Regions from separate parts of the Paenarthrobacter sp. TA1.8 genome, predicted to be linked through region 1. Evidence: riboswitches for the same ligand, from Rfam matches in the RefSeq annotation. Region 1 holds a riboswitch; each other region holds the start of a gene.
What was found. A riboswitch is a leader RNA that binds a small molecule or an ion and turns the genes downstream of it on or off. The one in region 1 is predicted to bind S-adenosylmethionine.
Positions count from the first base shown of each region.

Region 1 (7,254 bases):
TGCCCACGAGCGCGGTGTCTACGTGGAAGCCGAGCTTGGAAAAGTGGGTGGCAAGGACGGAGCCCACGCTCCCGGTGTCCGAACAGACCCCGGCGAGGCCCACTCATTCGTTGAGGCAACCGGCGTGGACGCGCTCGCCGTTGCTGTCGGCTCCTCCCACGCCATGACCGAACGCAGCGCCGCGCTGGACCTGCACCTCATCACCAGACTGAAGACGGCGGTGGGAAAGCCACTGGTCCTTCACGGCTCCTCCGGTGTGACAGATGACATGCTCATAGCCGCTATCCGTTCGGGTATGACTAAGATCAACGTATCCACACATTTGAACGGGTTCTTTACCCGCGCCGTCCGTGAGTACCTCGATGCCAACCCTGCAGTGGTGGATTCCCGGAAATACGTCAAGGCCGGCCGGGATGCCCTTGTGCTGGAGTCCGCACGTATGCTGACGCTGTTCGCCAAAGCGAATTAGCTGGAAACCCGCGAAAGGCTCGTCATGACCCGCACCGATCGGCTCACTGCCATACTCGACCTCCTGGCCGAGTCCGGCCATGTGGAAGTCGAGGACATCGTGACCCGCCTGGGCGTCTCACCTGCCACGGCCCGCAGGGATCTCGACAGTCTTGCCAAGCAGCGGCTGCTCAGCCGCACCCGCGGCGGCGCCACCACTGGTTCCGTGGCCTATGACCTCCCAGGGCGCTACAACAGGGACGACCACGCCGTGGCCAAGCAGGAAATCGCTCTGGCGGCGTCTGCGCTGATCCGTCCCGGTGCTGTGATCGGGCTCAGCGGTGGAACAACCAACACCGCCTTGGCTCAGCTGCTGTCCACCCGCGAGGACCTCAACGCGCCGTCCCACACGCCCACGCTGACGGTGGTGACCAACGCGATCAACATCGCCTCGCAGCTTGCAGTCCGGCCGAACATCAAGATCATGGTCACCGGTGGAATCCTGAATCCGCGCTCCTACGAGCTGGTGGGTCCGTATACAGACGTCATCATGCAAAAAGTTGCCCTCGATATTGCGTTCATCGGCGTCAACGGCGTCGACCCGGACCTCGGCCCCACCATCACCGACGAAGGCGAAGCCATGGTCAACACGGTCATGGCACGCCGTGCCACCGAGTCCTATGTGGTGGCCGACTCTTCCAAAGTGGGCCGCCGCTCCTTTGCCGCCATGGCAGGCTACGACTTCAGGCACCTCATCACGGACTCCGGCATCAGTGCCGAACATAAAGCTGCGTTCGAGGCCAAGGGCACCGAAGTCATCGTCGCACCCGCCGGCTGAGACCCGCCGGCTGAGCTGGAAGGGCTAGAAGCGCATCCTCGGTGCGTGCAGCACTGAGTCGTCTACCTCCCGGGGCACCCACTGGCTGAACGGTATATCCAGGCTGTACTGGTCGTCGTCGTTCTTGATCAGGGTCCGAAGCTCGGCGTTGTCCGGATTGTTGAGCGACTCGAAGTACTCCACCGTCCAGTGGAACCAACGCATGCAGAAAAGGCGCATGGTCAGCCCGTGCGTAACCAGGAGCGTGTTTGGTGCGTAAGTAGGCTTCTGCCAGTGCCGGTACAGCGTCTCCATGAAGGATGACACCCGATCATAAACGTCCGAACCGGACTCGCCCTCGCGGAACCGATAGAAGAAATGGCCGTAGAGGTTGCGCAGTTCCTTTTGGTCCTCGATCTCCCCGGCGATCTGGAAGTTGGCCCAGTCCTGCTCGCGAAGCCGGGGTTCCTCAATCACCCGCTCGATCAGGGGACCGAGGTTCATGGCTTCGAGGGTCTGGTACGCGCGCAAGTAGGGGGAGACGTAGACGCAGACCTGTTCTCCATCGAGCTTGCGGCGCAGGTCCTCCCCGGCAATCCGTGCCTCCTCCACTCCGCGCTCCGTCAGCGGGATCCGGTAGTCCGGCACACGGTTGTAGATGGACGTGTCGGCATTCGCGGCAGACTGGCCATGCCGGATCATGAAGATTCTCTCAGGGGCACCCATCCCACCAAGCATAGGGTGGGTATATGTTCCTTGCTTCCCGTCGCCGGCTGCGCGCCGAAGTACTTATTGTCCTGGGCCTGTCCTTGGGCCAATCAGCCGTCTACTCCGTAGTTCAGCTGCTGGACAAGATGACGAGGGCGCCTTTGGCGGATGCCACGTCAACGCTGAACAGGTCCCAAAGCACGCGTGAGTACTTCGACCTCACCTACCAGTTGCTGGACATCGTGTTCGCTCTGGTGCCCGTGGCCTTGGTGTTCTACTTCCTGTCCACCCATGCACCTGGCGGCCGGGAAGGTGGGGGCGGCTCGGCGTTCGCCCGGCTTGGCTTCAATTTTGCCCGGCCCGGCAAGGACCTTCTCCAAGGTGTTGGCCTGGCCGCTGCGATCGGCATCCCCTCGCTCGGCCTGTATGCCGCCGGTCGTGCGCTGGGAATCACCACTGCAATTGTGCCCAGCGGCTTGGACGCTTACTGGTGGACGGTGCCGGTGCTGGTCCTTTCGGCCATGCGCCATGCGATCGTGGAAGAAGTGATCGTGGTGGGGTACCTCATGGACCGCTTCGGTAAATTCGGGTGGAGCATGCCGGTGGCCATTGTGGTCAGTGCCGTCCTGCGGGGAAGCTACCACCTGTACCAAGGCTTTGGGCCGTTCATAGGGAACGTGGTCATGGGCCTGCTGTTCGCTTGGATCTACACCAAGACCAAGCGGGTAATGCCCCTGGTGATTGCCCACGCACTGCTGGACATCGTGGCGTTCGTTGGATTCAGCCTGTTCGGCAAGGCAATGGGACTGGGGTAGTGGTCCGTTAAAAGTATCCGGCCGCCATCGGTGGGTGACGTCATTGGCACCCGCTGATGGCGGCCGAAGCTTAGCCCGGACATGATTGACTCCGGACATGGCTGACCGGGGCCGGGACCAGCCCGGATGGATTGGATCGGTCAGATGGTGACGGCTCCGGAGGCGGTTTCGAAAGTTACAGCGAGGATGCCTGGAGTCCCGTGCGGTGCCATCCACTGGACGGCGACATCCTCAAGCGGCTTCTCCACTGGTTCGCCCAACCATTCGGTGACGCGTTCAGCCGAGCCCGCAATGGTGAGGCTGGACATCTTGACGTCGCTCTCGTAGATCCTTGACGGGTGCAGCGAGGGGTCGCCCTCCCACTTGAGCAGGTAGGGCACTTGGGGGTCCGCGATCAGGCCGAGGATGCCAATCTGCTGCCACACCAGTTCGCGTCCGTCGGGGAACTTGCGGTTGCCCGGAACAGCCGAGCGGCCAAGGCGGTCTTCGAACGGTGCAAGGTCGTCAACGGCGACGCACCAGCCCATCCATCCACCACCGGCAGCCGAGCGGGCACGGACGGCCTGGCCAAAGGGTGCTTTGTCGGAAGCGGGGTGGTCCAGGACCTCCACCACTTCCAGGTACTTGTTATCCGCAAGGGGAATGATCATGTTCCGGGTACCGAAGCGCGGGTGCACTCCGCCCCGGACAGCGTCCACTCCCAGTGCCGCGGAAATTCGTTCGGTAGTGGCCAAAAGGCCATCTCGTTCACAGGCGTAAGAGACGTGATCCATGCGCATGGCTTCATCTTGGCACTTTGTGATCGGGGTCTCAGCTAAGTCAAGCCTAACTAAGGTGGGATGTATATAACCGGTGGTAAGGGGCGTCATGGAGGGACGCGGGAAGACCGAAAGATTCCCCAGGCGTCACAAAGCTGTCTTCGCCTCCGGACAGTTCCTAGACTGGCCCCAGCTCGCACCGCTTCACCTTGCCCGCCAAACCCATGCGTCACGAACAGGAGAACTCCATGTCCCAAGGATGGTCTTTCGAAACCCGCCAGATCCACGCCGGTCAAGAGCCCGACGCCGCCACAGGGGCGCGCTCGCTTCCGATCTACCAGACCACGTCCTTCGTGTTCCCCAGTGCCGAGAGCGCCGCCAATCGCTTTGCCCTGGCCGAGCTCGCTCCCATCTACACCCGAATCGGCAACCCGACGCAGGATGCGGTGGAGCAGCGGGTTGCGAGCCTTGAGGGTGGCCTGGGTGCCCTCTTGCTCAGCTCCGGACAGGCTGCGGAGACGTTCGCCATCCTGAATATCGCCGAGGCGGGCGACCACATCGTAGCGAGCCCCAGCCTGTATGGCGGCACATACAACCTGCTGGCGCACACGCTGAAGAAGTTCGGCATTTCGGTCACGTTCGTCGAGGACCCGGACAATCTGGACCAGTGGCGTGACGCCGTACGGCCGAACACCAAGCTGTTCTTCGGCGAGGTCGTCTCCAACCCGCGCCAGGATGTCCTGGACATCGAGGGCATCGCCCGCACCGCACATGCGGCCGGCGTTCCCCTCATTGTGGACAACACCCTGTCCACGCCTTACCTCATCCGTCCCATCGAGTGGGGAGCGGACATCGTGGTCCATTCCGCGACCAAGTACCTGGGTGGTCACGGTTCGGCAATCGCCGGTGTGATTGTGGACTCCGGCAACTTCGACTTCGGCAAGGACCCGGACCGCTTCCCTGGCTTCAATACCCCGGACCCCAGCTACAACGGTCTGGTCTACGCCCGGGACCTCGGCAAGGACGGTGCACTGGGCGCGAACCTCTCCTACATCCTCAAGGCCCGAGTCCAGTTGCTTCGCGATCTCGGCTCTGCCGTGTCCCCGTTCAACGCCTTCCTCATTGCCCAGGGCCTGGAGACCTTGAGCCTGCGCGTGGAACGCCATGTTGCCAACGCCACCAAGGTGGCCGAATGGCTTGAAAACCACGACGACGTCGAATCGGTCGCCTATGCGGGCCTGCCGTCCAGCCCGTGGTACGACCGCGGCCGGAAGTACGGACCCAAGGGCACAGGCGCCATCGTTGCCTTCAACATCAAGGGCGGCGTCGAAGCCGGCAAGCGCTTCGTGGACGGCCTGGAGCTGCACTCGCACGTTGCCAACATCGGTGATGTCCGCTCGCTGGTCATCCACCCGGCGTCGACTACACACAGCCAATTGACGGTGGAACAGCAGGTCGCCGCCGGCGTCAACCCCGGCCTCGTGCGCTTGTCCGTGGGCATCGAGCACGTTGATGACATCATCGCCGACCTCGAAGCGGGCTTCCGGGCCGCCAAGGGCGCCTAACGCCGCGGCTTTGAGTCACAGCCCGGCTGCCGCCCGCGTCGACGATTATTCGCCGGGCGGCAGTTCCGGGTGCTCGTTCGTGAACGAAGACGCCCTAAACCGTCACACTGTTGTCACATTCTTCGCCAGAACCACCCTGCATTTCCTAGACTCTTGGTATTAGGTCATGAGTGCCAGCACACAGCCCCGGCTTGCTGGCCGGCAACCCTCCTACGCGGTGGGGTGCCCCGGGTGAAGACCTGGCCTGTTCGCACGCAAGGCGACGGGCAAGCGCGAGGTTAAGGTGTCAAAGGAATGACCATTACTGCTACAGCCCTTCCCAAATCCGGAGAAGAAGACGGAACCGTCAAGTACGCCGGCATCGGGCCGTTGGAACTTGAGGCCGGCGGATTCCTCCCCGATGTCGTCCTCGCTTATGAGACCTGGGGGCAGCTGAATGCCGAGGCCTCCAATGCCGTCCTCATCCAGCATGCGCTCACGGGCAGCACTCACGTAGCCCGTGGAGCCACCGACGAGGAAGGTTGGTGGGAGCAACTCGTTGGGCCGGGTGCCACCATCGACACCAACAAGTTTTTTGTCATCTCCATCAACATCGTGGGCGGTTGTTATGGCAGCACCGGCCCATCGTCAGAAGCACCGGACGGACGTCCTTGGGGCTCACGTTTTCCGTTGGTCACGCTGCGCGACAGCACGGAGGCTGAGGCGCGCCTCGCCGATGCCTTGGGAATCGATGCCTGGCACGCTGTGCTGGGCGGTTCCATGGGCGGCGCCAGGGCCCTTGAATGGGCTGTTACGTTCCCTGACAGGGTCAAACGCTGCGCCGTAATTTCGGTGGGCGCCTACAGTACGGCCGAGCAGATTGCCTTTGCTCAAGCCCAAACCTTGGCCATCAGGCAGGACCCGAACTTCAATAACGGTGACTATTACGGCGGCACTGCACCTGAACATGGTTTGGCACTGGCCCGACGCATCGCCCACATCACTTACCGCTCAGCCTTGGAGTTGGATTTCCGCTTCGGCAGGGAAGCCCAGCACCAGGAGACACCACTCGCCGCCGCGGTGTTGGGGGAGCGTGGCCGCTACCAGGTGGAAAGCTACCTGGACCACCAGGGAACGAAGCTGGTCCGCCGTTTTGATGCCAACAGCTACATCGCCATCACCGAAGCCCTGATGTCCCACGACGTCGCCAGGGGCCGCGGCCCGCTGGAACAGGCGTTGTCGCGCGCTACGGCTGAGTTCTTCGTGGCGGCGGTGGACAGCGACAGGCTCTACTTCCCGGCACAGTCGCGGGAACTTGCCGCGGCGCTACCTGGGAATGTGCCGGTCCACCTCATTGAGGCTCCGATTGGTCACGATGGCTTCCTCACTGAGATCGGCCAGCTCTCAGCACAACTCCGCGAATCATTCTTCGCCTAGCCCTAGCCGTTCATGATTTCGCCGCGCTGCTTCATGTAATCCTCCATGGCGATCTCGCCGTTGCTGAACTTCGTGTCCAGCTCCGCCAACTTGCGGGCGCGGAATCCCTGCGGCTCCGAAGCGCCCGCTGAGGGGAACGGTGCCGGGGATGAAGGGTTCGACGGCGGCCCGGCCTGCGGTGTCGAATCCGCGGGGCGGATGACGGTCGGCTCGGAAGGGTACCCGGGGTAATTCTGACCTGGGTAACCCTGCGTCGGGTATCCCTGACCTGGATAATTCTGCTGCGGGTAATTCTGTGGTGGATACCCTGGTCCGGGCAGATTCTGCTGTGGGTAGCCGGGGTCGCGGAAGTTATTGTCCTGGATCCGACGCGCCCGGGAGCGGTTGTACATGCGGATCCCGAGTGGAATCAGCCAAGAGCAGACGATGATCCAGAAGATCAGATTGTTCACAGTGCAGGCCTCCTAGGTCTCATCCCAGCTTAGTCCTGACCAGCAAAACCACTGCGGCTGCTTCAGACCAGCTCGGTCTGCATGCCCAGGAACCGGCCGTAGCGATCCACCTCCGACTGCAAGGCCTCCTGCTCTTTTGCGGTGGTGGGCCGGTTCATTCGGACGTCCACTTCGCAGGTTCTGCCGGAGAAGCCATGGCGCCACCATCCGGCCAACCTGCCGTCCAGCAGGACCACGTGCATGGGTCCGTTGTCCTCGGGGAAGATGGGCGCCGTG
Region 1 is NZ_CP184287.1:1,603,003-1,610,256, forward strand. Features, by position in the region: gene ACNAOT_RS07490 (class II fructose-bisphosphate aldolase) at 1-469, shown strand, start outside; gene ACNAOT_RS07495 (DeoR/GlpR family DNA-binding transcription regulator) at 494-1,285, shown strand; gene ACNAOT_RS07500 (histidine phosphatase family protein) at 1,310-1,990, opposite strand; gene ACNAOT_RS07505 (CPBP family intramembrane glutamic endopeptidase) at 2,014-2,787, shown strand; gene ACNAOT_RS07510 (VOC family protein) at 2,928-3,566, opposite strand; gene ACNAOT_RS07515 (bifunctional o-acetylhomoserine/o-acetylserine sulfhydrylase) at 3,794-5,110, shown strand; SAM riboswitch class IV at 5,273-5,389, shown strand; gene metX (homoserine O-acetyltransferase MetX) at 5,405-6,526, shown strand; gene ACNAOT_RS07525 (hypothetical protein) at 6,529-6,978, opposite strand; gene ACNAOT_RS07530 (winged helix DNA-binding domain-containing protein) at 7,041-7,254, opposite strand, start outside.

Region 2 (7,254 bases), 2.1 Mb from region 1:
AATACCTGCTGCCCTACGCCGGTGGCTGCGATTTGGGTACGCGCACTGTGGAACCGCACATGCAGGCGCTTCGCCAGTTCGGCCTCGAGGTGGAAGCGAAGTCCGGTTTCTACTCCGTGACCGCACCTCCCGGTGACGAACTCCACCGTTCCTTCGTTCTGACCGAACGCGGCGACACCGTGACGGAGAATGCCATCATGGCGGCCGCCCACCGTGAGGGCACCACCATCATTCGGAACGCCAGCCCCAACTACATGGTGCAGGACCTCTGCTTCTATTTGCAGGGCCTGGGCGTGGACATCGACGGCGTCGGAACCACCACACTGAAGATCACCGGACGCTCAGCCATTGATGTAGACATTGAGTACTTCCCGTCTGAAGACCCCATCGAGGCAATGAGCCTCATCACCGCAGGCATCGTGACCAACTCCGAGGTCACCATCCGAAGGGTTCCCATCGAGTTCATGGAAATCGAGCTGGCCACCCTGGAGCAGATGGGCCAGAACCTCGAAATCTCCGGCGAGTACATGGCTCGCAACGGGCGTACCCGGCTGGTGGACGTGACTACCAAGCCCTCGGAGCTCCGCGCGCCGCAGGACAAGATCCACCCGATGCCGTTCCCGGGCCTGAACATCGACAACCTGCCGTTCTTTGCGGTGATTGCAGGCAATGCCGAGGGCCAGACCATGATCCACGACTGGGTCTACGAGAACCGTGCAATCTACTTGACGGAGCTCAACAAGCTGGGCGCCCAAGTGCAGCTTTTGGATCCGCACCGGATCTACGTCAATGGGCCTACCAAGTGGCGTGCCGCTGAAATCGGCTGCCCGCCGGCCCTGCGACCTGCGGCCTGCCTCCTTCTGGCAATGTTGGCGGCCCGGGGAACCTCCGAGCTTCGCAACATTTACGTGATCGAGCGCGGCTATGAGGACCTCGCCGAGCGCCTGAACACGATCGGTGCGAAGATCGAGTACTTCCAGGACTAGGGCCTGCTGGCCGGCCGCGCACCCTTTCTTCCTTTTCGGCGCGCCCGTTCCCGCCATATGCTCCAAGTAACTCTGGTGCGAATGGCGGGAACGGGTGCGAAAAGTCCCGGAAGCACAAGTCCTGTCCTCACCAGCCCTCCTGACGCAGAATGGAGCATGCGCACTTTCGGGGTTGAGGAAGAGCTGCTCATCGTCGATCCTGTGACGGGCGAGCCCCTGGCCCTCGCGGACGCGCTCCTTGCGGGCCACGCTGAACCCCGCACTGCCACGGGCCTCAGCCACGAGCTCAAACTGGAGCAGATCGAGACACAGACCCGCCCATGCCATAGTTACGGCGAGCTCCTGCAACAGATCCGCCGTGGCCGGGCCATGGCCAACGAAGCCGCACGGCAGCATGGAGCGCGGGTTGCCGCAATCGCCACGTCTCCCTTGGCCTCGAATACTCACACCACTCCGGACCCCCGGTATGCCGCGATGCTGGATCGCTTCGGCATCATTGCCACGGAGCAGCTGACGTGCGGATTCCACGTGCACACATCAGTGGAGTCGCCCGAGGAAGGCGTGGTGGTTTTGGACCACATCCGGGACAAACTCGCCGTCCTGACAGCCCTAACCGCCAACTCGCCTTACTGGCGGGGGCTTCCCACTGGTTTCGACAGCTACCGCACCCAGGCTTGGAACCGCTGGCCGACGTCCGGCCCTTCCTCCGTCTTTGGCTCCCTTACTGCTTATCGACGCATCGTGAAGCGCCTCCTGGAAACGGGCGTGATCATGGATGAAGGCATGATCTACTTTGACGCCCGCATCTCCAGGAACCACCCCACTGTTGAGGTCCGCGTGGCCGACGTCTGCCTCCGCGCTGAGGACGCGGCCCTCATGGCGGTGCTGGTGCGGGCTTTGGTGGAGACGGCCTCCTTGGAAATGCTCGACGGCGTGGAACCCACCGCGGTGCCCACGGCACTCCTGCGGATGGCGAGTTGGCAGGCCAGCAATTCGGGTCTACGCGGAGATCTCCTGGACTTCGGTGACTTCCTACCTCAGCCAGCGGCGGACGTCGTGTGGGCATTGGTTGATTACCTGAGCCCGGTCCTGGACGACCAAAACGAGTTGGAACTCGTCAAAGCCGGGATTTCGGACTTACTGGCGCGGGGCAATGGTGCCCACGAACAACTGGAAGCCGCAGAACGCTACAACAAAAGGCAGCGCGACGGGCAAACCCAGACGGGAAGTCCGCCCACCAACGAAGCCCTGGCCGCCGTCGTCGCACATGCTGCGAAGGTGACGGTGCGCGGCACTGCCGCCGATGCCCATAAGGAACCCTCGCCCATGCTGACCCGGGTCAGGCGGCCCTAGGCTTGTCGGCTGCCGGCTCTTCCCAGGCCATCAGGTAGGCTCCGACGGTCCCCTCCACGAGGTAGAAAAAGAGCGGTGGGATGTCCTTCTTGGCCAGAAGGACGGCTCCGTAGATGGGTGCGGCGGCCGCAGCCGTGACCCCGATCCACCGTTTGGCAGGTAAAGAAAGAAGGCTCCCGCCGAGCGCAGCCAACGCCACAACATGCAGCCCGGAATACAACAGGAACGGAGCGCTGGAACCGCGGCGGTAGGCGAACCCTTCAATGTCGGAAGCCCGCCGGGCAACGCTGGAGACGAAGAACGGTGCACCGGCCAGCAGCGCGGCCGCAGCGGCGTAGGCCCACTTCTTCGCCCTCGTGCGCGGAGCTCCCATAGCTGGAATGGCACGGGCGAACGCCGCGAATCCTATGGGCACTGCGACGGTCCCGGCCGCAGTAATGTGCTGACCTGTGATCCAGCCGCGCTGGCCGGCTTGCAGCATGCGGAGGCGTTCGGCGTCATCGGGGGTGATGTAGACACGTGAGACCGGCGAAATCCCGACGAACCACACCGCCGTGCCGGCAACGATCACGGATCCGGCACGGCGATAGGGATGGTTCCCGCTCATGGCAGCAAGGTTAGACCTGTTTGAGTGCCTTCTCCAGATCCAGGATGAGGTCGTCCACGTCTTCAAGCCCGACAGACAGGCGAACCACACCATCGGAGAGCCCGATGGCCGCACGGCCCTCAGGCCCCATGGCCCGGTGGGTGGTGGTTGCCGGGTGCGTGATGAGGGACTTGGAATCGCCAAGGTTGTTGGAGATATCGATGACACGGAGGCCATCGAGCAAGGCAAACGCAGCGTCTTTGGCTGTACGCCCGGCCGAAGGAAGCAGCTCGAACGTCAGCACAGTACCGCCGGCCTTCATCTGCTTCGCAGCGAGCTCGTACTGAGGGTGGGACTTCAACAGCGGGTACTTGACCCAGCTGATGGCGGGTTGCTGCTCGAGCCACTCTGCGATCTTCAGAGCAGAAGCCGAGCTGTGATTCACTCGCAGTCCCATAGTCTCCAAGCCCTTGGTCAGCACCCAGGCATTGAACGCCGACAATGACGGGCCGGTGTGTCGCATGAGCTGCTTGACCGGACCATCGATGAATTCCTTGGTGCCTAGGATCGCGCCGCCAAGGACTCGTCCCTGGCCATCAATGTGCTTGGTCCCGGAGTACACGATCACGTCTGCACCCAGCTCACCACAGCGTTGCAGCAGGGGAGTGGCAAAGACATTGTCGACGACGACAGTCGCCCCGGCGGCATGGGCCAGTTCGCTGACGGCAGCGATATCGACGATCTCCTGCATGGGGTTGGACGGTGACTCGAAGAACACCGCAGTGGTGGGCTCGGACAGGGCTTCGCGCCACTGCTCAAGGTCGGGTCCGTCAACAAAGACCGTCTCCACGCCCCACCGGGGAAGGATCTCGTTGAGGATCACGAAGCAGGAGCCGAACAGCGAGCGGGCAGCAACCACACGGTCACCGGCAGCCAGCAAGGCACCCAGGGCGGTGAAGACTGCAGACATGCCGGACGCCGTCGCGAAGCACGCCTCGGTTCCTTCGAGCAGCCGCAGCCGCTCCTGGAACGTGGCCACGGACGGGTTGCCGTAACGGGAGTAGACGAATCGTTCGTCCTCGCCGGTGAAGGCACGTTCGGCGGCGGCAGCGGATTCGTAGACGAAACCGGAGTTCAGGAAAACGGGTTCGGACGTTTCCTGGAAATTGGTGCGGTCAAGGCCACCGCGGACGGCCTGGGTGTCAGGGCTCCAGCCGGCGGCGTCGGGATTAAAAGTCACTTACTCGGTCCCCAGATTCGTCGGCAGGCCACGGTTCTTCCAACCATTGACGGTGCGCTCACCGTAGCGGTCCGGTTCGCCTTCGAAGCCCTCCAGGACGTTGTAGGCAGTGAAGCCGGCCTGGGTTGCGGCGATGGCCGCCGAGATGGAGCGTTGCCCGGAACGGCATAGGAAAACGAGCTCAACGCCGTCGTCCTCGGGAGCCTGTTGCTGAAGGTCTTCAATAAAGCGGGAGTTCGGAATTCCGCCGGCCAAGTTCCACTGGATGAACAGGGGGTCGTTCTCGGTAGCTTTGGTGTCAGGGATTCCAATGTGGGCCCATTCGCCCTCGGTCCGGACGTCAACCAGGATGGCACCGTCTTGAAGTTTGGCCCACGCGTCGTGCGGGGTCAGGTCACCTGCGTAGCTCATGCGTGGCCCTCGAACGCTTCTTCGTCGTCGTAGTTCTCCAACTGGTCAACGGCATTGGCCACTGCGGCATCCGCTGTGGCGATCGCGGTCGGCAGGACAACGGCTTGGGCAACGATGACGTCCGTGCCGTTGAACGTAGCTGCCGGGCTCCCGTGGAGGACGTAACCTTCGGCGAGGGCATTGTGGATGCGCTCGCAGAAGTCGCGGGTGTCCGGGCCTGTCACCAGGCGGTAGGAGAGTTTTTCTTCAGTGGGTTCAGGCATAGCTGGTGCTCCTCAGTCACGCTTGCAGTACGAATTGTCGATACGCCGAGTAGTCACCTGAGGCACCCCGCCGGAGAGAGGGTTGCCGACCAGCAAGTCAGGGCTTTGCGCTGGTACTCATTACTCAAGAAAAACGTAACATCCACGGGCATCCGGCCGCACTTGCGAGTGGTGGGGCGGCCGTCATGTTGCGTAATCGGCGGCCGTTTCACTCTTCGTCCCTGAGCGTGCGGACGGCGGCGCCGACTGTAGGAAAGAAGTGGTCCGGCGTGAAACGTGCTGCCGTTCCGAGGCGGATCAGCTTGTCCTTCACCGGTCCTTTGAGTTCGGCGAACACCAGATCCACGCCATGACGGGCCAACCATTCATCCAGCGTGACGAGGTCGTCCAGGGCCGTGGTGTCGATGCCTGTGATGGGTTCCGCCGCCAGGATGACGTGGGAGATATCATCCGAAGCTTCGTCCAGTTGTTCCCGGACAAAGCTTGCAAGAACCTGCCCGTTGCCGAAGAACAGCGGTGCATCGAAACGGAGGATCAGGAGCCCGGGGATGCGTGCGCCGTTGGGGTGTCGTTCAAGATCGTGGTACCCCGGGAGCCCTTCTTCGGCACCGAGTTCTGTTCGGTATGGATCCCAGGCCCGCCGCACGAAGTCCAAGAGCGCCAATGCTATGGCCACCACGATTCCCTGGAGCACACCTACTGTAAGGACGCCGAGGAACGCAGCCAACATCACCACCACGGATTCGCTCCGGCTCAGGCTCAACAGGCGCCGGACGCCGGCCGGGTCCGCCAGGGCTATCGCTGCGGCAATCACGACGGCGGCCAAGGTGGCGGACGGAAGGTACTCGGTCACCCCTGGAGCCAGCAGCATGAAAGCAAGCACCAGCACCGAACCCACCACGCCGGTCATCTGGGACTTGGCACCAGCGTCCACAGCCACAGGGGTCCTCGATGTACTGCCGGAGATGGGGAATCCGCCCAGCAGGCCCGTGGCAGCATTGGCTGCCCCAAGTGCTGCCATTTCCCTGTTGCCGGAAACCTTCTTGCCTTCCTTGGCTGCCAATGTTTGGGACAGGACGCCGGTGTCCGCGAAGGCCATGAGGGCGATCCCTGCCGCAGCGGGAAGCAGGGTGAGTGCGTCCGCCCAGCCAATGCCGCCGAGCGCGGGCATCGGGAGGCCCTGCGGCAGGACTCCGGTGACCTTGACGTCGTCGTTGAGGCTCCAAACGGCCGTTGCGACGCACGAGCCGACCACCGCCAGCAGCACACCCGGCACTTTCCACTTCAGCAGCCGGGGAATCCAGATCAGCGCCAGCGAACCCACGCCCAGCAGCAGCGCGGTGATGTTGACCTCGCCACCCAGCACCCCGGTGGTGACCTTCGCAAGCTTTTGCCAGATGTCGCCGTCGGCCTCTATCCCCAGGAATGCCGGCAGCTGCGAAAGGGCCACCAGCAAAGCGATCCCGTTCAGGTATCCGAGCCTGATGGGTTTGGAGAGCAGTCCAGTGATGGTCCCGAGTTTGAGGGCCGACCCGGCCAGCATGATCACCCCAATTAACACGGCCAGGAGTCCGGCGAGCGCTACCGACTTTTCGCTGCTACCCGCTGCCAGCGGCACGATTGCCGCGGCAATCATGGGGGCGAGGGAAGAATCGGGGCCGAGGACCAGGATGCGGGAAGGCCCCACAAACGCGTAAACCAGCAGCGGGACCACAGTGGCATAGAGACCGGTGACCGGTGGAAGGCCGGCCGCCTGCGCATAGGCCATACCGGCGGGTACCAGCAGGGCGAAGAGGGCAGCACCTGCCACGACGTCGTGCCGGAGCCATTCGCGTTTGTAGCCCTTGAGCGCCCAGACGCCCGAAAGCCGGTCCTTGGCGGACTTGGCGGAAGAACGGGTGGGTGAACTCATACAGCGATCATTCCCGACCCATGCTGTTTTCGAAACAATGCGACGGCCGTATGTGGAAAATCCGGACCGTCATCAGTCCCGCCCAAATGTGACGCCCCGGGAGCATAATTGACGCAGTACGACCCCCTGTAACTTCGCATGAAATCAGGTCGCGGTGAACGGACAGAGCAGTTCTACACTCAAGCCCATGCTGCACTTTGGATGGTTCGTGGGACACGGTTTTGGTGTCCAGGGCTGGGGGACTCCCGGCTACAGCCTGGGCTATGACTGGAAGAAACCCGCCCTGTACCAGGAGGCTGTCCGGGCCTTTGAACAATCCGGGTTGGACCTGTTCATCATCGAGGATTCCCTCACCGTCCCGGATACTTACGGCGGCACGGCCGAGGTCTCCCTGGCGCACGCGTCGTTCGCTCCGAAGCATGATCCGCTGGCGCTGGTCCCGTACCTTCTCTCAGCCACGGAGCATTTAGGGATCGTCCCGACGGTCAGCGCTTCCTTCTACC
Region 2 is NZ_CP184287.1:4,370,866-4,378,119, reverse strand. Features, by position in the region: gene ACNAOT_RS20395 (UDP-N-acetylglucosamine 1-carboxyvinyltransferase) at 1-986, shown strand, start outside; gene ACNAOT_RS20390 (glutamate--cysteine ligase) at 1,143-2,339, shown strand; gene ACNAOT_RS20385 (hypothetical protein) at 2,326-2,946, opposite strand; gene ACNAOT_RS20380 (O-succinylhomoserine sulfhydrylase) at 2,957-4,165, opposite strand; gene ACNAOT_RS20375 (rhodanese-like domain-containing protein) at 4,166-4,576, opposite strand; gene ACNAOT_RS20370 (DUF1737 domain-containing protein) at 4,573-4,839, opposite strand; SAM riboswitch class IV at 4,853-4,964, opposite strand; gene ACNAOT_RS20365 (SulP family inorganic anion transporter) at 5,048-6,751, opposite strand; gene ACNAOT_RS20360 (NtaA/DmoA family FMN-dependent monooxygenase) at 6,906-7,254, shown strand, end outside.
Region 2: another riboswitch for S-adenosylmethionine. It lies ahead of ACNAOT_RS20370 (DUF1737 domain-containing protein); the one in region 1 lies ahead of metX (homoserine O-acetyltransferase MetX).

Region 3 (7,254 bases), 450 kb from region 1:
CGTGTTCACCGCCAAGAACCCCACAGTTGCCCGCTGGGGCGGCGCTACCGCCGGCGTCTACTGCATCCTTTACGGCTTCGCAGGTGCCCTGATCGGCATGGCTGCCAGCGTCGCCCTCTCCGGCATCGAAATCGCCGCCAAGGACGACGTCTACGCAGAGGTCGCTACCCGACTCCTGCCCATTGGCATCGGCGGCTTGGTTCTTGCTGCAGCTGTGGCCGCAATGATGTCCACGGCGTCAGGCGCACTGATTGCTGCTGCAACCGTTGCCCGCGCAGACGTAATGCCTTTCGTTGCCAGCTGGTTTGGCAAGAAGGTGGACACCTCCGACTCCGATAACCCTGAGCACGACGTCAAGGCCAACCGTTACTGGGTACTCGGCCTGGGGATCGTTGCAATCATCATCGCCATCTCCACCAAGGATGTGGTGGCCGCACTGACCATTGCCTACGACATCCTGGTTGGCGGCCTCCTCGTGGCCATCATTGGCGGCTTGGTGTGGAAGCGTGGAACGGGCATCGCCGCAGCATGGTCCATGGCGGCCGGTTCAGTGGTAACCCTCGGAACCATGATCATCCTTGAGATCAACGCCGAAGTTCCCCTCGATGGCATCTACGCCAACGAGCCCATCTACTTCGGTTTGATCGCCTCGGCTTTGGTGTACATAGTGGTCTCACTTGCCAGCAAGCCCACGGATCCGGCAGTCATGAAGGCCTGGACGGATCGCGTTGCCGGTACCCGCGTGGCCGAGGAAGAGCTCACCACCCCCGCTTCCTAGGCGGGCACAAAGAACTAAGCAACGTTCAGGTAACAAGTAAAGTTCGACGGCGGCGCCTCCCCTTTTCGGGGCGGCGCCGCCGTTGCGCTATGCCCGGGAAGCATGCGTTGGAAGGCCCGCTCTACACGCCAAAACCACCCCAAAGAGCGCAAAGCAGGCCCCACAACACACCAGGCCCCACAACACACCCCCACCCGTTGGAAGGCCCGCTCTACACGCCAAAACCACCCCAAAGAGCGCAAAGCAGGCCCCACAACACACCCGGCCACAACACACGCCCACCCGTTGGAAGGCCCGCTCTACACGCCAAAACCACCCCAAAGAGCGCAAACCAGGCCCCACAACACAAGCAGGCCCCACAACACACCCCCCAACGGGTGGCCGAACACCAATGCGGTAGGGTGGTCCCAGCTTCAAGAGATGTGGTGCCAAGCTCCGACTGGCCACACACCAACCCCATGTTCACGGGTGGTTCGGATGAGGAAGCGGCCCGTCCCGGACCAGAGACAACCGAGCGGGCAAGAGCACTCCCCCAAGGAGCAGTCCCTTGCCGTACCAAGGCGATACCACCCCGGTAAACACAACAGCACCCAGTACCCCGGCCGGAACGGCCACCCCCACGGTCGCGGTGATCCCCGCCGTCGACCTCTTCCTGGGCACGGTGACCATCACTGCCAAGGCTGGAACCGAGCAGTTCAGACATGCCCAACCGCAGCTCATCGCGCAGGCGTTGGCCCAGGCCGTCCGGCCGACGCACTGGTGTGAGTCGTCCACGACACTAACGGTGACTGTTGCGGCCGTCGGAAAACGGGCGGGCGTCCAACGTCACTTCACACTAGGGCACTAGGGCTCTAGGGCACAGGGACCAGGCCTAAGCTTCCTCGTCTTCCTCGCGGAACTCTTCGGTTTCATCTATGGGGACAACGCGTTCGTCGTCCTCGGGGGCGTCCACTTCCTCTACCCAGGGTTCGTCCACTTCCTGGTCTTCGGCGTAGTCGTAGGCCGGGTCGGACTCAATGGTTGTCCGTTCCGGGTAGTTGGCGTGTGATTCGGTGGTGTTCATGGTGCAACCTCCGTCTCGTGGGCCTGTTCTGGTGGGCGGTTCAGCCCGTTGACCCGAATGCAGGAATCCAGTGGCGGAAGGGCCCCGCCTCTGTCCTTCCATCTGAGCACCGGCACCGTCGAGGGTCAAGGAAATTACGGTGCACCGAACATTCCAGTTAAGGAATACCAGCCAAAAATCCGCGCGGATAAGCGGTAGTGTGGGGCGTGCAATGGGGCCGCAACTACCCCACCAAGCACAGGAGACAAAGTGCAGATGCACCAGGAATCCCACAGTTCGTCGAGCTCCGCTCCGGACCCCACCCCCGAACCAGCAACCGCCGAAAACTCCGGCACGCAACCCGCGCCGCCCTCGCACGCGGACATTCGCCGGTGGCGGCAGTACCTGGCCGATGAGCGTGCCGAGGCCGCCGTCTACCGCGAACTGGCCCAGCGACGTGACGGCGAAGAACGCCAAATCCTGCTCGCCCTGGCCGAAGCCGAAGGCAGGCACGAAGCCCACTGGCTCAAGCTCCTTGGCGAGCATGCCGGTATGCCCAAGGGAGCTTCCACCCGCAGCCAGTTCCTGGGCTTCCTGGCCCGCAACTTCGGTTCAGTGTTCGTCCTCGCTCTGGCACAGCGCGCCGAAGGCCGTTCCCCGTACGGCACCGAACCTGCCGCGACGCCTGCCATGGTGGCCGATGAACAAATACACGAAGAAGTAGTCCGGGGCTTGGCCACACGCGGACGCAACCGGCTCTCCGGAACCTTCCGCGCGGCCGTTTTCGGCGCCAACGACGGTTTGGTCAGCAACCTTTCCCTGGTCATGGGCATGGCCGCAACCGGCGTGCCCAGCCCCGTGGTGCTCATGAGTGGCGTCGCGGGTCTCCTTGCCGGGGCCCTCTCCATGGGTGCTGGCGAGTACGTTTCGGTTCGTTCCCAGCGGGAACTCCTTAACGCCACGTTGCCCACGCAGGCCACTCTGACCGCGGCACCGTCATTGGACATCGAGCACAACGAGTTGGTCCTGGTGTACTTGGCCCGTGGCATGACGCGTGAAGCGGCGGAGCACCGCGCTGCCGAGCGCATGGGCTTGTTCAGCTGCGACTGCGATCCCAGCCTTTCCTTGCAGCCGGAGAAGCCACCCACTGACGATCATGAATCCGTCGGTTCGGCGTGGGGTGCAGCGATGTCCAGCTTCTGCTTCTTCGCTTCGGGCGCCATTGTGCCCATCCTGCCGTTCATCTTCGGCATGACGGGCATCGCCGCCTTGCTGGTGGCCGGCGTTCTGGTGGGCATCGCGCTTCTGGCTACCGGCGCCGTCGTCGGCTTGTTGTCCGGAACCTCGCCGCTGAGCCGCGGGCTCCGGCAGCTTGCCATCGGCCTGGGAGCGGCGGCGGCCACGTACGGGCTGGGCCTGGCGTTCGGAGCAGCGATCGTCTAAGTTTGGACGGCTCGGTCCGGAGACCGTAATGTTGGTTCGTCCTCCGCGCTGCCCCGCGTGACCAGGGCATCAGGAATGGAGAACCGTGGACCCGGAGCGGGAAGCAACGCGCGTGCCGAAGCACCGACGCACTGGAACAGCCTTGCGTGTTCTCCGCGGCGTCCTCATGGCCGTCATTGCCGCCGTCGTCGCCGTTCTGGTCAGTGGATTCCTGCAGGGCGACCCTCGCATCACCGCGCTGTTCCCGGGCGTGAGCGTGCCGGGAACCACAGAGGACCAGCCGGGTGGAGCCGAACCGGCGCGCCCCCTCGACGCGCCGCCGCCCGGACTTGAGGAGGCGGACGCCCCACTGGCCTCGCCTTCAGCGCCCGGCACCACCAACGATTCGTACAAGTTCCTGGCCACGAACGACGACGGCACTCCGGTAGGTTACTCGCCTTGCCGTCCGCTCCATTACGTTGTCAACGATGCGTCCGCACCCATTGGCTCAGACGCCCTCCTGACCGCCGCCTTGGCAAATATTTCTGCGGCGTCCGGCATCCAGTTCATCGACGACGGCACCACTGACGAGTTGCCGGTGGACCGACGCGAGCCCTACCAGCCGTCCAAATACGGCGACCGGTGGGCTCCCCTGCTGATTTCCTGGACCACACCGGTGGAAGCCCCTGCGCTGGCAGACAACGTCATCGGCACGGGAGGCAGCACCATGTACTCCCTCAACAAGGGACCCAAAAGCTACATCACCGGGAGCCTGGAGCTGGACACCCCACAGGTAACGGAACTACTCGCGAGTCCCGGCGGGGCCGACTACGTCCTGGCAGTCATGCAACACGAACTGGGCCATGTCATGGGCCTTGACCACGTGGATGACCCGATCCAACTCATGTACCCGGAAATCGGCGCCCCCGACGGCCTCGCGGCGGGCGACCTGAATGGCCTTCATCTTCTCGCCTCGGCACCCTGCCGCAAGGACATCTGACTCTTTCACGCTTCAAGCATTCCCGGCATGGACTCCCGGTGGAGTGGGACTTATGCTGACGAATACGGCCGACGGCGGCGCCCCACTTCCCGTCGCAGCCGCCACGTCAGGGGGTTCCATGGAACCTTATGGGTCGCCCAAGTGGCCGGACCCCGATCCCCCTCGTCCGAATTACCTTCCGCGTGCCCCACGCTCACCGGAGCCTCCACCGGTCAGGCCGCCGATCAAGCACAGCAGCATCGCGGCCATCCTGTTCCTCTTCAGCGTGCTCGGCTTGGTGTGCGCGGGAGCCTACTTCAGCGGCGAACTCCAGCAGATCCTTTACGGATCGTCCGCCACGCAGAGCCAGGCGCCCCGCCCCGGGCTGGCACCTTTCGGCCAGCGCCAGGAGCCGGTTCCGGGACTTGAGGAAGCCGACGCACCGCTTGGAACGCCGGCACCTCTGAACCGCCCCAGTTCCTCGTACAAGTTCCTGGCCGTCAAGGAAGACGGAACTCCGCTGGCGTACTCGCCGTGCCGGCCCATCCACTATGTGATCAACTCGGACCTCGCACCGCCCTCCTGGCAGCCGCTGGTGGAAGAAGCCGTGCGACAGGCCGGCGAAGCCACAGGATTGAAGTTCATCTACGACGGCCCCAGTTCCGAGGTTCCTTCCCCCAACAGGTCCGGGTACCAGCCCGAAAGGTACGGCGACCGCTGGGCTCCCGTCCTCATTGCGTGGAGCACGCCGGAGCAGGTGCCACGCCTGAGCGGGCAGACCGTGGGCCTTGGCGGAAGCTCCTCCATTGGCCTCAGCAACGGCTATAAGGCCTACGTCACGGGCACGGTGTCCTTGGATGCCCCACAATTCGCGGACATTGTGGACGCTCCCAGCGGAGAAGAGATCGGCGTAGCAGTCATCATGCATGAGCTGGGACACCTCCTCGGCTTGGATCACGTGGATGATCCCCGGCAGCTCATGTTCGACCAAGCCTCCTGGGTACGCGGGTACGCTGCGGGCGACCGGACTGGTTTGGCCCAGCTGGGCACGGGCCCCTGCAGCAAAGACTTCTGAGGCCCTACCCGGCAACCACTGCGAGCGCGTCCTCCACCGTGTCCACCAGGAAGATCCTGTCCTCCATGGGCTTTCCGTCCGCGAGGCTGCGCAGCATGGGCCAGGCAGGAAAGGTCTGTTCCCAGTGTTCGGGGCCCACCAGCACCATGGGCGTGATGGTCTCGGGGGCTCCGTAGTAGTTCTCGCACGCGTCCTGGAAGATCTCCTGCACCGTCCCTGCCGCGCCCGGGAGGAACACGATCCCTCCATTGCAGAGCTCCAGCAAGATCGCTTCCCGGACGGCGTTGGCGAAGTATTTGGCGATGTGGGTGGCGAACAAATTCGGCGGCTCATGACCGTAGAACCATGTTGGGATACCGAGCGTCGGGGTGCCGCCGGGATAACGTTCGACGACGGCGGCTGCTTGCCGCGCCCAAGCCGTCACGGAGGGCCGGAACCCCGGCACAGCGGCGAGCGACTCAATCGCAGCCGTGGAGTCGGCGTCGGGCAGTCGGCTCAAGTAGGCGCCAAGGTTGGCTGCTTCCATGGCGCCGGGGCCTCCGCCCGTGGCTACCGTAAAGCCCGCTTGGGCCAGTAGCCGTCCCAGCCGCGCGGCGTCGGCGAATGCATTGGTGCCCCGTTGCGCGGCGTGTCCGCCCATGACGCCAACCATCTTTCTCCCGGAGAGCGCGCCATGGTCCAGCAGCTCGTCCAAGGCATCGCCGATTGCGTGATCGTGCAGGGCTGCGGCGAGGGTGGCGTCCAGGCTGCCCCGCTGCCCGGGCAGGATGCTCCACTGGTAGACGCGGGCATCGAGGGTGGATTCGTACTCCGTGGAGGCGATGTCCTCGTACAGTTCACTAGCCGTGTAAACGCTGCTTCGGTACGGGTTGAAGGGCACGTTGTGAAGCTGGGGGAAGATGAGGGCTCCCCGCCGGCGGAGGCTTTCTTCCACACCGTCGTCGAAAGTGCATCCCAGGAAGATCGCACCTTGGGGGTCCAGAGCCCTGAGGTCCTGCGAACGGCCCCGAAGGTCCAGAGACTGTGCGTGCCATCCGTTCATGGACCTGGCCCCTGCGCTTACCAGCTGGTGGAAGTGGACCACGCTTTCGACGTCGAGCGTTCGCGGACTCGGGTTCAAGGCTCCGGAGCGATTCATGGTTTCAGCGTAGTGGTCCGCCGGGCCCCGCGGCCGGGTGTTTGGGTGTGCGGCAGCAGTCCGGTGCATCATGAAGCATGAAGAGTTCAAGAGTTGCGCGTCCGCGCATCGGCGTTCCGGTCCGTCTCAGTAGTTCGGACACCCCCGACGCCCGCGTGGGTGAAGCGAACCAGCTCTTTACGTACATCGTGGACCTGCTGCGCGAGGCAGGCGCAGTTCCGGTGCTGTTGACCCCTGTTTCCGCTGACAGCGCCGGGCGGCTGGCCACCGAGATGCAAACGCTCGACGGCGTGTTGCTGCCGGGAGGCGGCGACATCAGCCCACGCCTCTATGGGCAGGATCCTGACGAGTCGCTGTACGACGTGAACCCTGAGCAGGACCACCTGGACATGGATGTTGCCCGGGCAACAATTGACGCAGGGCTGCCACTGTTAGGCGTCTGCCGTGGACACCAACTGTTGAACGTCCTCTACGGCGGAACCTTGATCCAGGACATGGCGCCGTCGGCGGTCAACCACAACGGCCTGGATCCGCATGATCCCGAGGCCAGCGAATGGGCCTGGCACGACGTGCTCCTGACAGCCGGTTCCAAGACTGCGGGCCTGTATGGATCTCCTGATGGAAGTACCATCAAGATCGCCTCCGGGCACCATCAGGCAGTGTCCCGGGTAGGCGAAGGCCTGCAGGTCACTGCCGTGGCGGACGATGGAACCGTGGAAGCTTTGGAAGACCCTTCGCGATGGGTTGTTTCGGTCCAATGGCATCCGGAGGCCTCCCAGCTGCCCGACGCTGAGCGGTTGTTGCCCTTCAGGAATTTTGT
Region 3 is NZ_CP184287.1:1,150,006-1,157,259, reverse strand. Features, by position in the region: gene ACNAOT_RS05595 (sodium:solute symporter) at 1-778, shown strand, start outside; SAM riboswitch class IV at 1,190-1,309, shown strand; gene ACNAOT_RS05590 (hypothetical protein) at 1,326-1,625, shown strand; gene ACNAOT_RS05585 (hypothetical protein) at 1,650-1,841, opposite strand; gene ACNAOT_RS05580 (VIT1/CCC1 transporter family protein) at 2,097-3,263, shown strand; gene ACNAOT_RS05575 (matrixin family metalloprotease) at 3,406-4,242, shown strand; gene ACNAOT_RS05570 (matrixin family metalloprotease) at 4,295-5,296, shown strand; gene ACNAOT_RS05565 (LOG family protein) at 5,301-6,434, opposite strand; gene ACNAOT_RS05560 (gamma-glutamyl-gamma-aminobutyrate hydrolase family protein) at 6,512-7,254, shown strand, end outside.
Region 3: another riboswitch for S-adenosylmethionine. It lies ahead of ACNAOT_RS05590 (hypothetical protein); the one in region 1 lies ahead of metX (homoserine O-acetyltransferase MetX).

Region 4 (7,254 bases), 1.6 Mb from region 1:
CGGTATTGCCCACCTCCGCGGACACGAAACGGACCGGCTCGCCGCGCTGGTTGCCGAAATCAACGGCCTCGGGGGCGACGCGGAAGAGACCGCCGATGGCCTGGTTATCCGCCCGTCGGCCCTTCACAGCGGCGTGGTCCACAGCTACGCAGACCACCGCATGGCCACTGCCGGGGCCATCCTGGGGCTCGCCGTCGAAGGCGTACAGGTTGAGGACATCGCCACGACATCGAAGACCATGCCGGATTTTCCAAAGATGTGGGAAGCAATGCTGCAGCCAACTGATGCCGACACCGATCTTGATGAGGCCAGCAACTAACCATGGGCCGTGACGCACGCTCCTGGGACGAATCCGACGTCCGGATCCGTCCCAGCAAAAAAGGATCCAGGCCACGCACCAAGGATCGCCCCAGCCACGATGACGCCGTAATAGGCAGGATCATCACCGTGGACCGCGGACGGTACAGGGCAATTGTTGGCGAAGATTCCGCCGACGAACGGATCGTTATCGCAGCCCGCGCCCGCGAACTGCGACGCAACCCCGTTGTCCCCGGCGACTTCGTCGCATTGGTGGGTGACGTCTCCGGGTCTCCCGATACCTTGGCGCGCCTGGTCCGGGTGGAAGAGCGGAAGACCCTCCTTCGCCGGAGTGCCGACGATACGGACCCCATCGAACGGGTGGTCGTGGCCAACGCCGATCAGCTCGTGGTGGTTGTTGCGGCGGCCAACCCGGAGCCACGCACCGGATTCATTGATCGCGCCTTGGTCGCAGCGTACGACGCCGGCATCGAGCCGTTGCTGCTCATCACCAAGGCGGATGTGAAGGACCCGGCGGAACTCCTGGCCAATTACCTGAGCTTGGATTTTCCCGTAATCATCAGCCGGACCGCTGACTCCGAGGCCGGCGGCATCGATGCCCGTTCCGATGACGGACTATCAGCCCGGCTGGACAAGGTCGCCGTATCCCAACTCCGCTCGCACTTGGGTGGAAAAGTCACCGTCATGCTCGGTCACTCCGGCGTTGGCAAATCCACCATGGTCAACGCGCTGACAGGCGCAGAGCGCGCCACTGGAGGCGTCAACGCGGTTACGGGCCGTGGCAGGCACACATCATCCTCGGCTTTGGCGTTGAAGCTGGACGATGCACCGTCCGGCAGCTGGATCATCGATACTCCCGGAATCCGCTCCTTCGGCTTGGCGCATGTGGATCCGGACCGGATACTGCACTCGTTCCCGGACCTTGAGCCCGGCACCGAGACCTGCGACCGCGGCTGCAAGCACGGTGCCACAGCCACCAATTGCGGGCTGGATGCATGGGTGAACGATGGCCATGCCGGGCCATCGGGAGTGGCCCGGTTGGCCTCCTTGCGCCGCTTGCTGGGTGCAGACCCAAGGCTCGAAGCGAAAGAGACCAAGGAACTGGGCACCGTCAACTGATTCGTTGTCTGCTTCACGTCCCCAATGCAGCGAACGATTCAGGATAGTTTGGTGGCATGACCCATCCCGTTTCCACCTACAACGATGACCTGCGCCTGGCCCACGTCCTCGCCGATTCAGTCGACGCCCAGACCATGGATCGCTTCAAGGCACTGGACCTGCAGATCGAAACCAAGCCCGACCTCACACCTGTCACTGACGCTGACAAGGCCGCAGAGGAAGCAATCCGCGGTCAACTGTCCCGCTCCCGTCCGCGGGACGCGGTCCTGGGCGAGGAGTTCGGCAGCAGCGGTCACGGTTCACGTCGCTGGATCATAGACCCCATCGACGGGACCAAGAACTTTGTCCGTGGTGTCCCGGTGTGGGCAACGTTGATCGCCCTCGTGGATGAGGGGGAACCTGTGGTGGGCGTAGTCAGTGCGCCTGCGCTGGGCAAGCGATGGTGGGCTGCGAAGGACATGGGCGCCTACATGGGCCGCTCCCTGGCCTCGGCAACGCGGCTCAAGGTGTCCAACGTTTCCCGCCTGGCTGACGCCTCCATGTCATATTCCAGCCTTTCGGGGTGGAAGGAACGCGGCAACCTGGATGAATTCCTGGGGCTGACGGAAGACATCTGGCGGACACGCGCCTATGGTGATTTCTGGTCGTATTGCCTCGTGGCCGAGGGGGCAGTGGATATCGCTTGCGAGCCTGAACTGAACCTCTACGACATGGCAGCACTCGTCCCGATCGTCACCGAGGCAGGCGGCCGTTTCACATCCTTGGAAGGCGAAGACGGTCCGTTTGGCGGTAACGCCCTGGCCACCAACTCGATCCTGCACTCCGAGGTCCTCAAGCGCCTCAACCCCGGATTGGACGACCTTCTCTAAACTTATCCACGCCTGGCCACCCAGCGGCAGGCGGAATTTTCGACGGCGGATGGCCCCCGCAGGGGGTCTCCGCCGTTTTTTATTCGGCGAAGAAGGGATTTCGCATTCGACGTAACAAAGGGCTTAACAAAAGGAAGCGGCTTTGGAAGCCTCCCCGGACGTGCCTTAGCCTTTTTTACAGGTCACGAGTGCCAGCGCTAAACCCCGGTTTGCTGGCCGGCAACCCTCCATTCGCGGTGGGGTGCCCCGGGTGACGACCCGGCCGGTCCGGAACGGATGCGGCAAGCGCGGATCCCCCTATGGGGGTCCCTCTTGAGTGAGGTTCCATGAGTACTGTCACGTTCAACTCCACCACCATTCCGTCCTTTGTTGAAGAATCCACAGCGGAGACGATAACCGCTCTGCGTCCGCTTGCCGCGGTCACTGGCGCTGAGCTTCAGGCTCCCCTGATTCAGGGTGGCCACGTCCGCTACGCAAACTTGGACTACGGCGCATCGGCCCCGGCCCTGACCATCGTTTCGGCCTACCTCAACGAGGTCCTGCCCTACTACGCCAGCGTTCACCGGGGCGCCGGGTACGCCTCCCAAATCAGCACGTCGGTGTACGAGAACTCGCGGAACATCGTCCGTGATTTCGTCGGCGGGCGTGCCGATGACTCAGTGATCTTCACACGGAACACCACTGACTCGTTGAACCTCCTGGCCGGATGCCTCCCGCAGGTGGATGGCCAATTTGCGGGCGAGGTCCTGTACTTGGACATCGAGCACCACGCCAACTTGCTTCCGTGGCAGGGAGTCCCCCACCGCAGCGTCGTCGCGGCACCAACCCTGGCCGAAACGGTGGACAAGCTCGAGGCCGAACTTGCCCAGGGCGGGGTCAGCCTGCTGGCTGTTACCGGCGCCTCGAACGTGACGGGGGAAATTCTTCCCATCGCGCGCCTTGCTTCGCTTGCCCACGAACACGGCGCAAGGATCGTGGTGGACGCTGCGCAGCTCGCACCTCATCGCCGGATCAACATCACCGAGGCGGACGTCGACTACATCGTCTTCTCCGGACACAAGCTTTATGCCCCCTTCGGCGCGGGTGTCGTGGTGGGTCGTCCGGACTGGCTCGACGCCGGCATACCGCACCTGGCCGGAGGCGGCGCGGTACGTGAAGCGCGCCTGGACTCAGTGAGCTGGGCCGCGGGCCCGGCGCGCCACGAGGGCGGCTCCCCCAACGTGCTGGGCGCCGCGACACTTGCCCGCGCCACCCAAGTCCTCGCAGGGCTCGATCAGGACGCGTGGCATGCCCACGAGTCCGCCATCCGCTCGTACCTGGTGCAGGGCCTGGAGGCCATCGATGGCGTGACCGTCCACAAGATCTTCGCTGACTCCCTGGACACCATCGGTGTGGTCAACTTCTCCGTAGAAGGATTCGACGCCGGGCTGGTTGCGGCTTACCTGGCGGCCGAGCACGGGGTTGGCCTCCGTGATGGCCGGTTCTGCGCCCACCCGCTCCTCAAACGCCTCGGGCTCCCCTCCGGATCCCTGCGCGCCAGCTTCGGCGTCGGCTCCCGGTTGGAGGACGCCACCAGGCTGCTCGCAGGCATCGAAGGACTCAAGCGCGACGGACTGGGATGGGACTACGTGGTGGACGAGGGCCGTTGGGTTCCTGCAAATGACCATCGCAGCTACCCCGAATGGGCCCCGAACACTCCCGGCACTGCGGGCGCAGCTCCCTGCACTGTTGACTAGGAACACTGCGGACCAGGAACACTGCGGTAAATTCATAGGGTACTTTTAGCGACCCTGTGAAGGAGCTTTCGTGGCCCTGCGTTCACCGGCTGCCTCCAGCGGACAGCCACGTACTCCCGGACCAGCCGGGCCGCGTGGTCCAAGGCTGCATGCTTCCCGCCGGCATGAACTCGGTCAGAGCTTCCAGGACGGCGGCGAACACTATGACCGCGTGCGACCCGGCTACCCCGCCGATTCCGTGGACTGGCTGGTTCCTCCGGGGGCAAGGTCAGCGGCGGACCTCGGAGCCGGCACAGGAAAGTTCACGGCACTCCTCGTAGAACGCGGCTTGGCGGTTACCGCGGTCGATCCTTCCACGGACATGTTGGAGCAATTGCGAAAAGCCTACCCCCACGTCAGTGCGCTGGAGGGAACGGCCGAGGCAACTGGACTGACGGACTCAGCATTCGACGTCGTCAGCGTTGCCCAGGCCTGGCACTGGTGCGAGCCCCTCGCAGCGAGCACGGAGATCGCCCGGATCCTGCGGCCTCATGGGATCTTGGGACTGATCTGGAATCAACTGGACACTTCAATCCCGTGGGTTCACCGCCTTTCACGCATCATGCATGCAGGCGATGTCCACAAGCCCGGATTCCGGCCAGTCATCGGCCCGGAGTTTGAAGGTTTGGAAAGTCATCTGACCCGGTGGGAGGATGCCCTGACGCCGGAGGACATCATGGAACTGACCAAGTCGCGCAGCTACTACCTCCGCGCCAACGACGCCACCCGTGCGAAGGTCATGGGCAACCTGGAGTGGTACCTCTACGACCACCTCGGCCATGTCCCTGGTGAAACCATCGGGTTGCCCTACATGACGCAGACCTGGCGGGCAGTCAAGGTTCAAGGTACAACGCCACGGTAGGCTTGGGGTGTGAAGACCAGTACGCCCTCATCCTCGATCGAGGACTACGTCAAGGTCATCTACTCCTACACGGAGTGGCAGGACAAACCAATTACGTCGTCCCAACTTGCCCAGCGCCTGGGAGTGGCTAACTCCTCGGTGTCTGAGATGGTGCGCAAGCTCAAGGACCAAGGCCTGGTCGATCACCAGCCTTACAGCGCCATCAGGCTGACCACTCAGGGAATGCGGCTCGCGCTGTCCATGGTGCGCCGGCACCGGCTGATTGAGACGTACTTGGTGGATGAACTCGGCTACAGCTGGGACGAGGTCCACGACGAAGCCGAAATGTTGGAACACGCTGTGTCCGATACGTTCATTGAGCGGATGTCGGCCAAGCTTGGACATCCTGTCCGGGACCCACACGGAGACCCGATTCCCTCGGCAGATGGTTCGGTCGACTTGCCGCACGCTTACCGAATGATTGAACTGGATCAGGGCCACTCAGGCAGGATCACGCGAATCAGCGATGAGAATCCGGACCTCTTGCGATACCTTGCCTCTGAAGAAATTTCCTTGGACGCGCCCGTTGAAGTGGTGGGCCGCAAACCCTTCGGCGGAGCTTTGGTGGTGCGCATCGGCAGCGGCGCAAAAGGCCGCGAGTTCGACCTCGCTGACGAGGTCACTTCAGCTCTCTGGGTTCAAAGCGCGGAGACGCACGAAGGCTGCATCCTTCCAGCCCGGTAAGCCCGATCCTGACAAGCCCAGGCCCCATTGAGCCCAGGCGCGCCTTAGGTCAGCTTGGCTGCCCGCTCGCACCGCCGTCGTCGGACGCGGTATGAGGTTCGCTGACGGCGGCCGCCGCAGCTTCCTGCACAGGATTCCGGATTCCGACGGCGGAGGCCAGCGCCCCGAACAGGAACAGGCCCGCGGTCACCAGCAAAGCGTTGTACAGTCCGTCCCGGGTGAAGGCCGGCCCCACAATCACCCCAGCGAAGGCGATGGAGATCAGACCCGCAATACGGGCAACCGCGTTGTTCACGGCTGAACCGATCCCGGCCTCCTCCGAGGGAACAGCGCCTAGAATGGCAGCCGTGAGGGGCGCAACCAACGTCGCCAGGCCAAGGCCAAAGACAATCTGCCCCGGCAACACCTGCGTCCAGTAGTTGAGCGGCTCTTGGACAGTCAATGACATCAGGAAGCCCGCACCGCACAGTAGAGGGCCTACCGTCATGAACCATCTGGGGCCGTATTTTCCGGCGAGACCACCAAAGTAGGACGCACCCAGCATCAGGATGACTGTGCCGGGAAGCAGCGCCAGGCCCGCCGCGGTGGCGCCCATGCCTCCTACCTGCTGCAGGTAAATGCCCAACACGAAGAAACCCAGGGAGATCGCGGCATAGATGGCCAGAGTGGCGAGATTACCCCAGGCAAAATTTCGGATACTGAAGAGTCGCAACGGCAACATGGGCTCAGCAGTCCGGGCCTCGTGGATGAGGAACAGCACCATCGCAACCACACCCACCACCAGTGGGACCCATACCTGGGCGCTCCCCCACCCCATCCTCCCCTGTTCGATGAAGGCATACACTGGCCCGCCCAAGCCAACCATGGCCAGGAAAGCTCCCAGGTAGTCGATGCTTTTGCTCTTGTCCCTCGCCGCATCCGACGACCGCAGGCTTGCAAGCATCGGCCAGATGGCAACAGCAGGGATGACATTGATGAAAAAGATCACCCGCCATGAGAGCAGGTCGACAGCGATGCCGCCGATCAGCGGACCCACAATAGCCGCAGCGCTCGTCCAACCCGACCACTGCCCGATGGCTTTTGACTGCGCCGGGCCGGTGAACGACGAGATGATCATGGCGAGCGAACTCGGAACAAGGAGGGCGCCGGCTATCCCTTGCAGTGCCCGGGAGACTACCAACACTTCGCCCGTCCACGCGAGCCCGCACATCACCGAGGTCACGGCAAAACCGGCCAGCCCCCATTCAAGAATTCTTGCCCTGCCGAAATGGTCAGATAGTGAACCGGCAACCAGGATCAAGGCCCCCAGTGTGAGCAGGTAAGCATCCACCACCCACTGTTGGATGACCAGGCCGCCACCCAGTTCCCTTCCAATGGCTGGCAATGCGAGATTCACCACAAATCCATCGAGGATAGCGATGAACGACGCCACAACTGCCACCACCAGCACGCGTTTCTGGAGAGGTGTGCTCGGCGGAAGGACCGCAGCGTCAGTCATGTGCACAGCCTACGCCCGGGAAGTCCCGTATCGTTGAATGGTGATTAGCAGACGTGATGCCGCATTGGCCCTTGATATTTCGATGGAAAT
Region 4 is NZ_CP184287.1:3,216,056-3,223,309, forward strand. Features, by position in the region: gene aroA (3-phosphoshikimate 1-carboxyvinyltransferase) at 1-319, shown strand, start outside; gene ACNAOT_RS14970 (ribosome small subunit-dependent GTPase A) at 322-1,437, shown strand; gene hisN (histidinol-phosphatase) at 1,494-2,306, shown strand; SAM riboswitch class IV at 2,487-2,600, shown strand; gene ACNAOT_RS14980 (aminotransferase class V-fold PLP-dependent enzyme) at 2,633-4,042, shown strand; gene ACNAOT_RS14985 (class I SAM-dependent methyltransferase) at 4,119-4,943, shown strand; gene ACNAOT_RS14990 (metal-dependent transcriptional regulator) at 4,953-5,666, shown strand; gene ACNAOT_RS14995 (DHA2 family efflux MFS transporter permease subunit) at 5,716-7,170, opposite strand; gene ACNAOT_RS15000 (hypothetical protein) at 7,202-7,254, shown strand, end outside.
Region 4: another riboswitch for S-adenosylmethionine. It lies ahead of ACNAOT_RS14980 (aminotransferase class V-fold PLP-dependent enzyme); the one in region 1 lies ahead of metX (homoserine O-acetyltransferase MetX).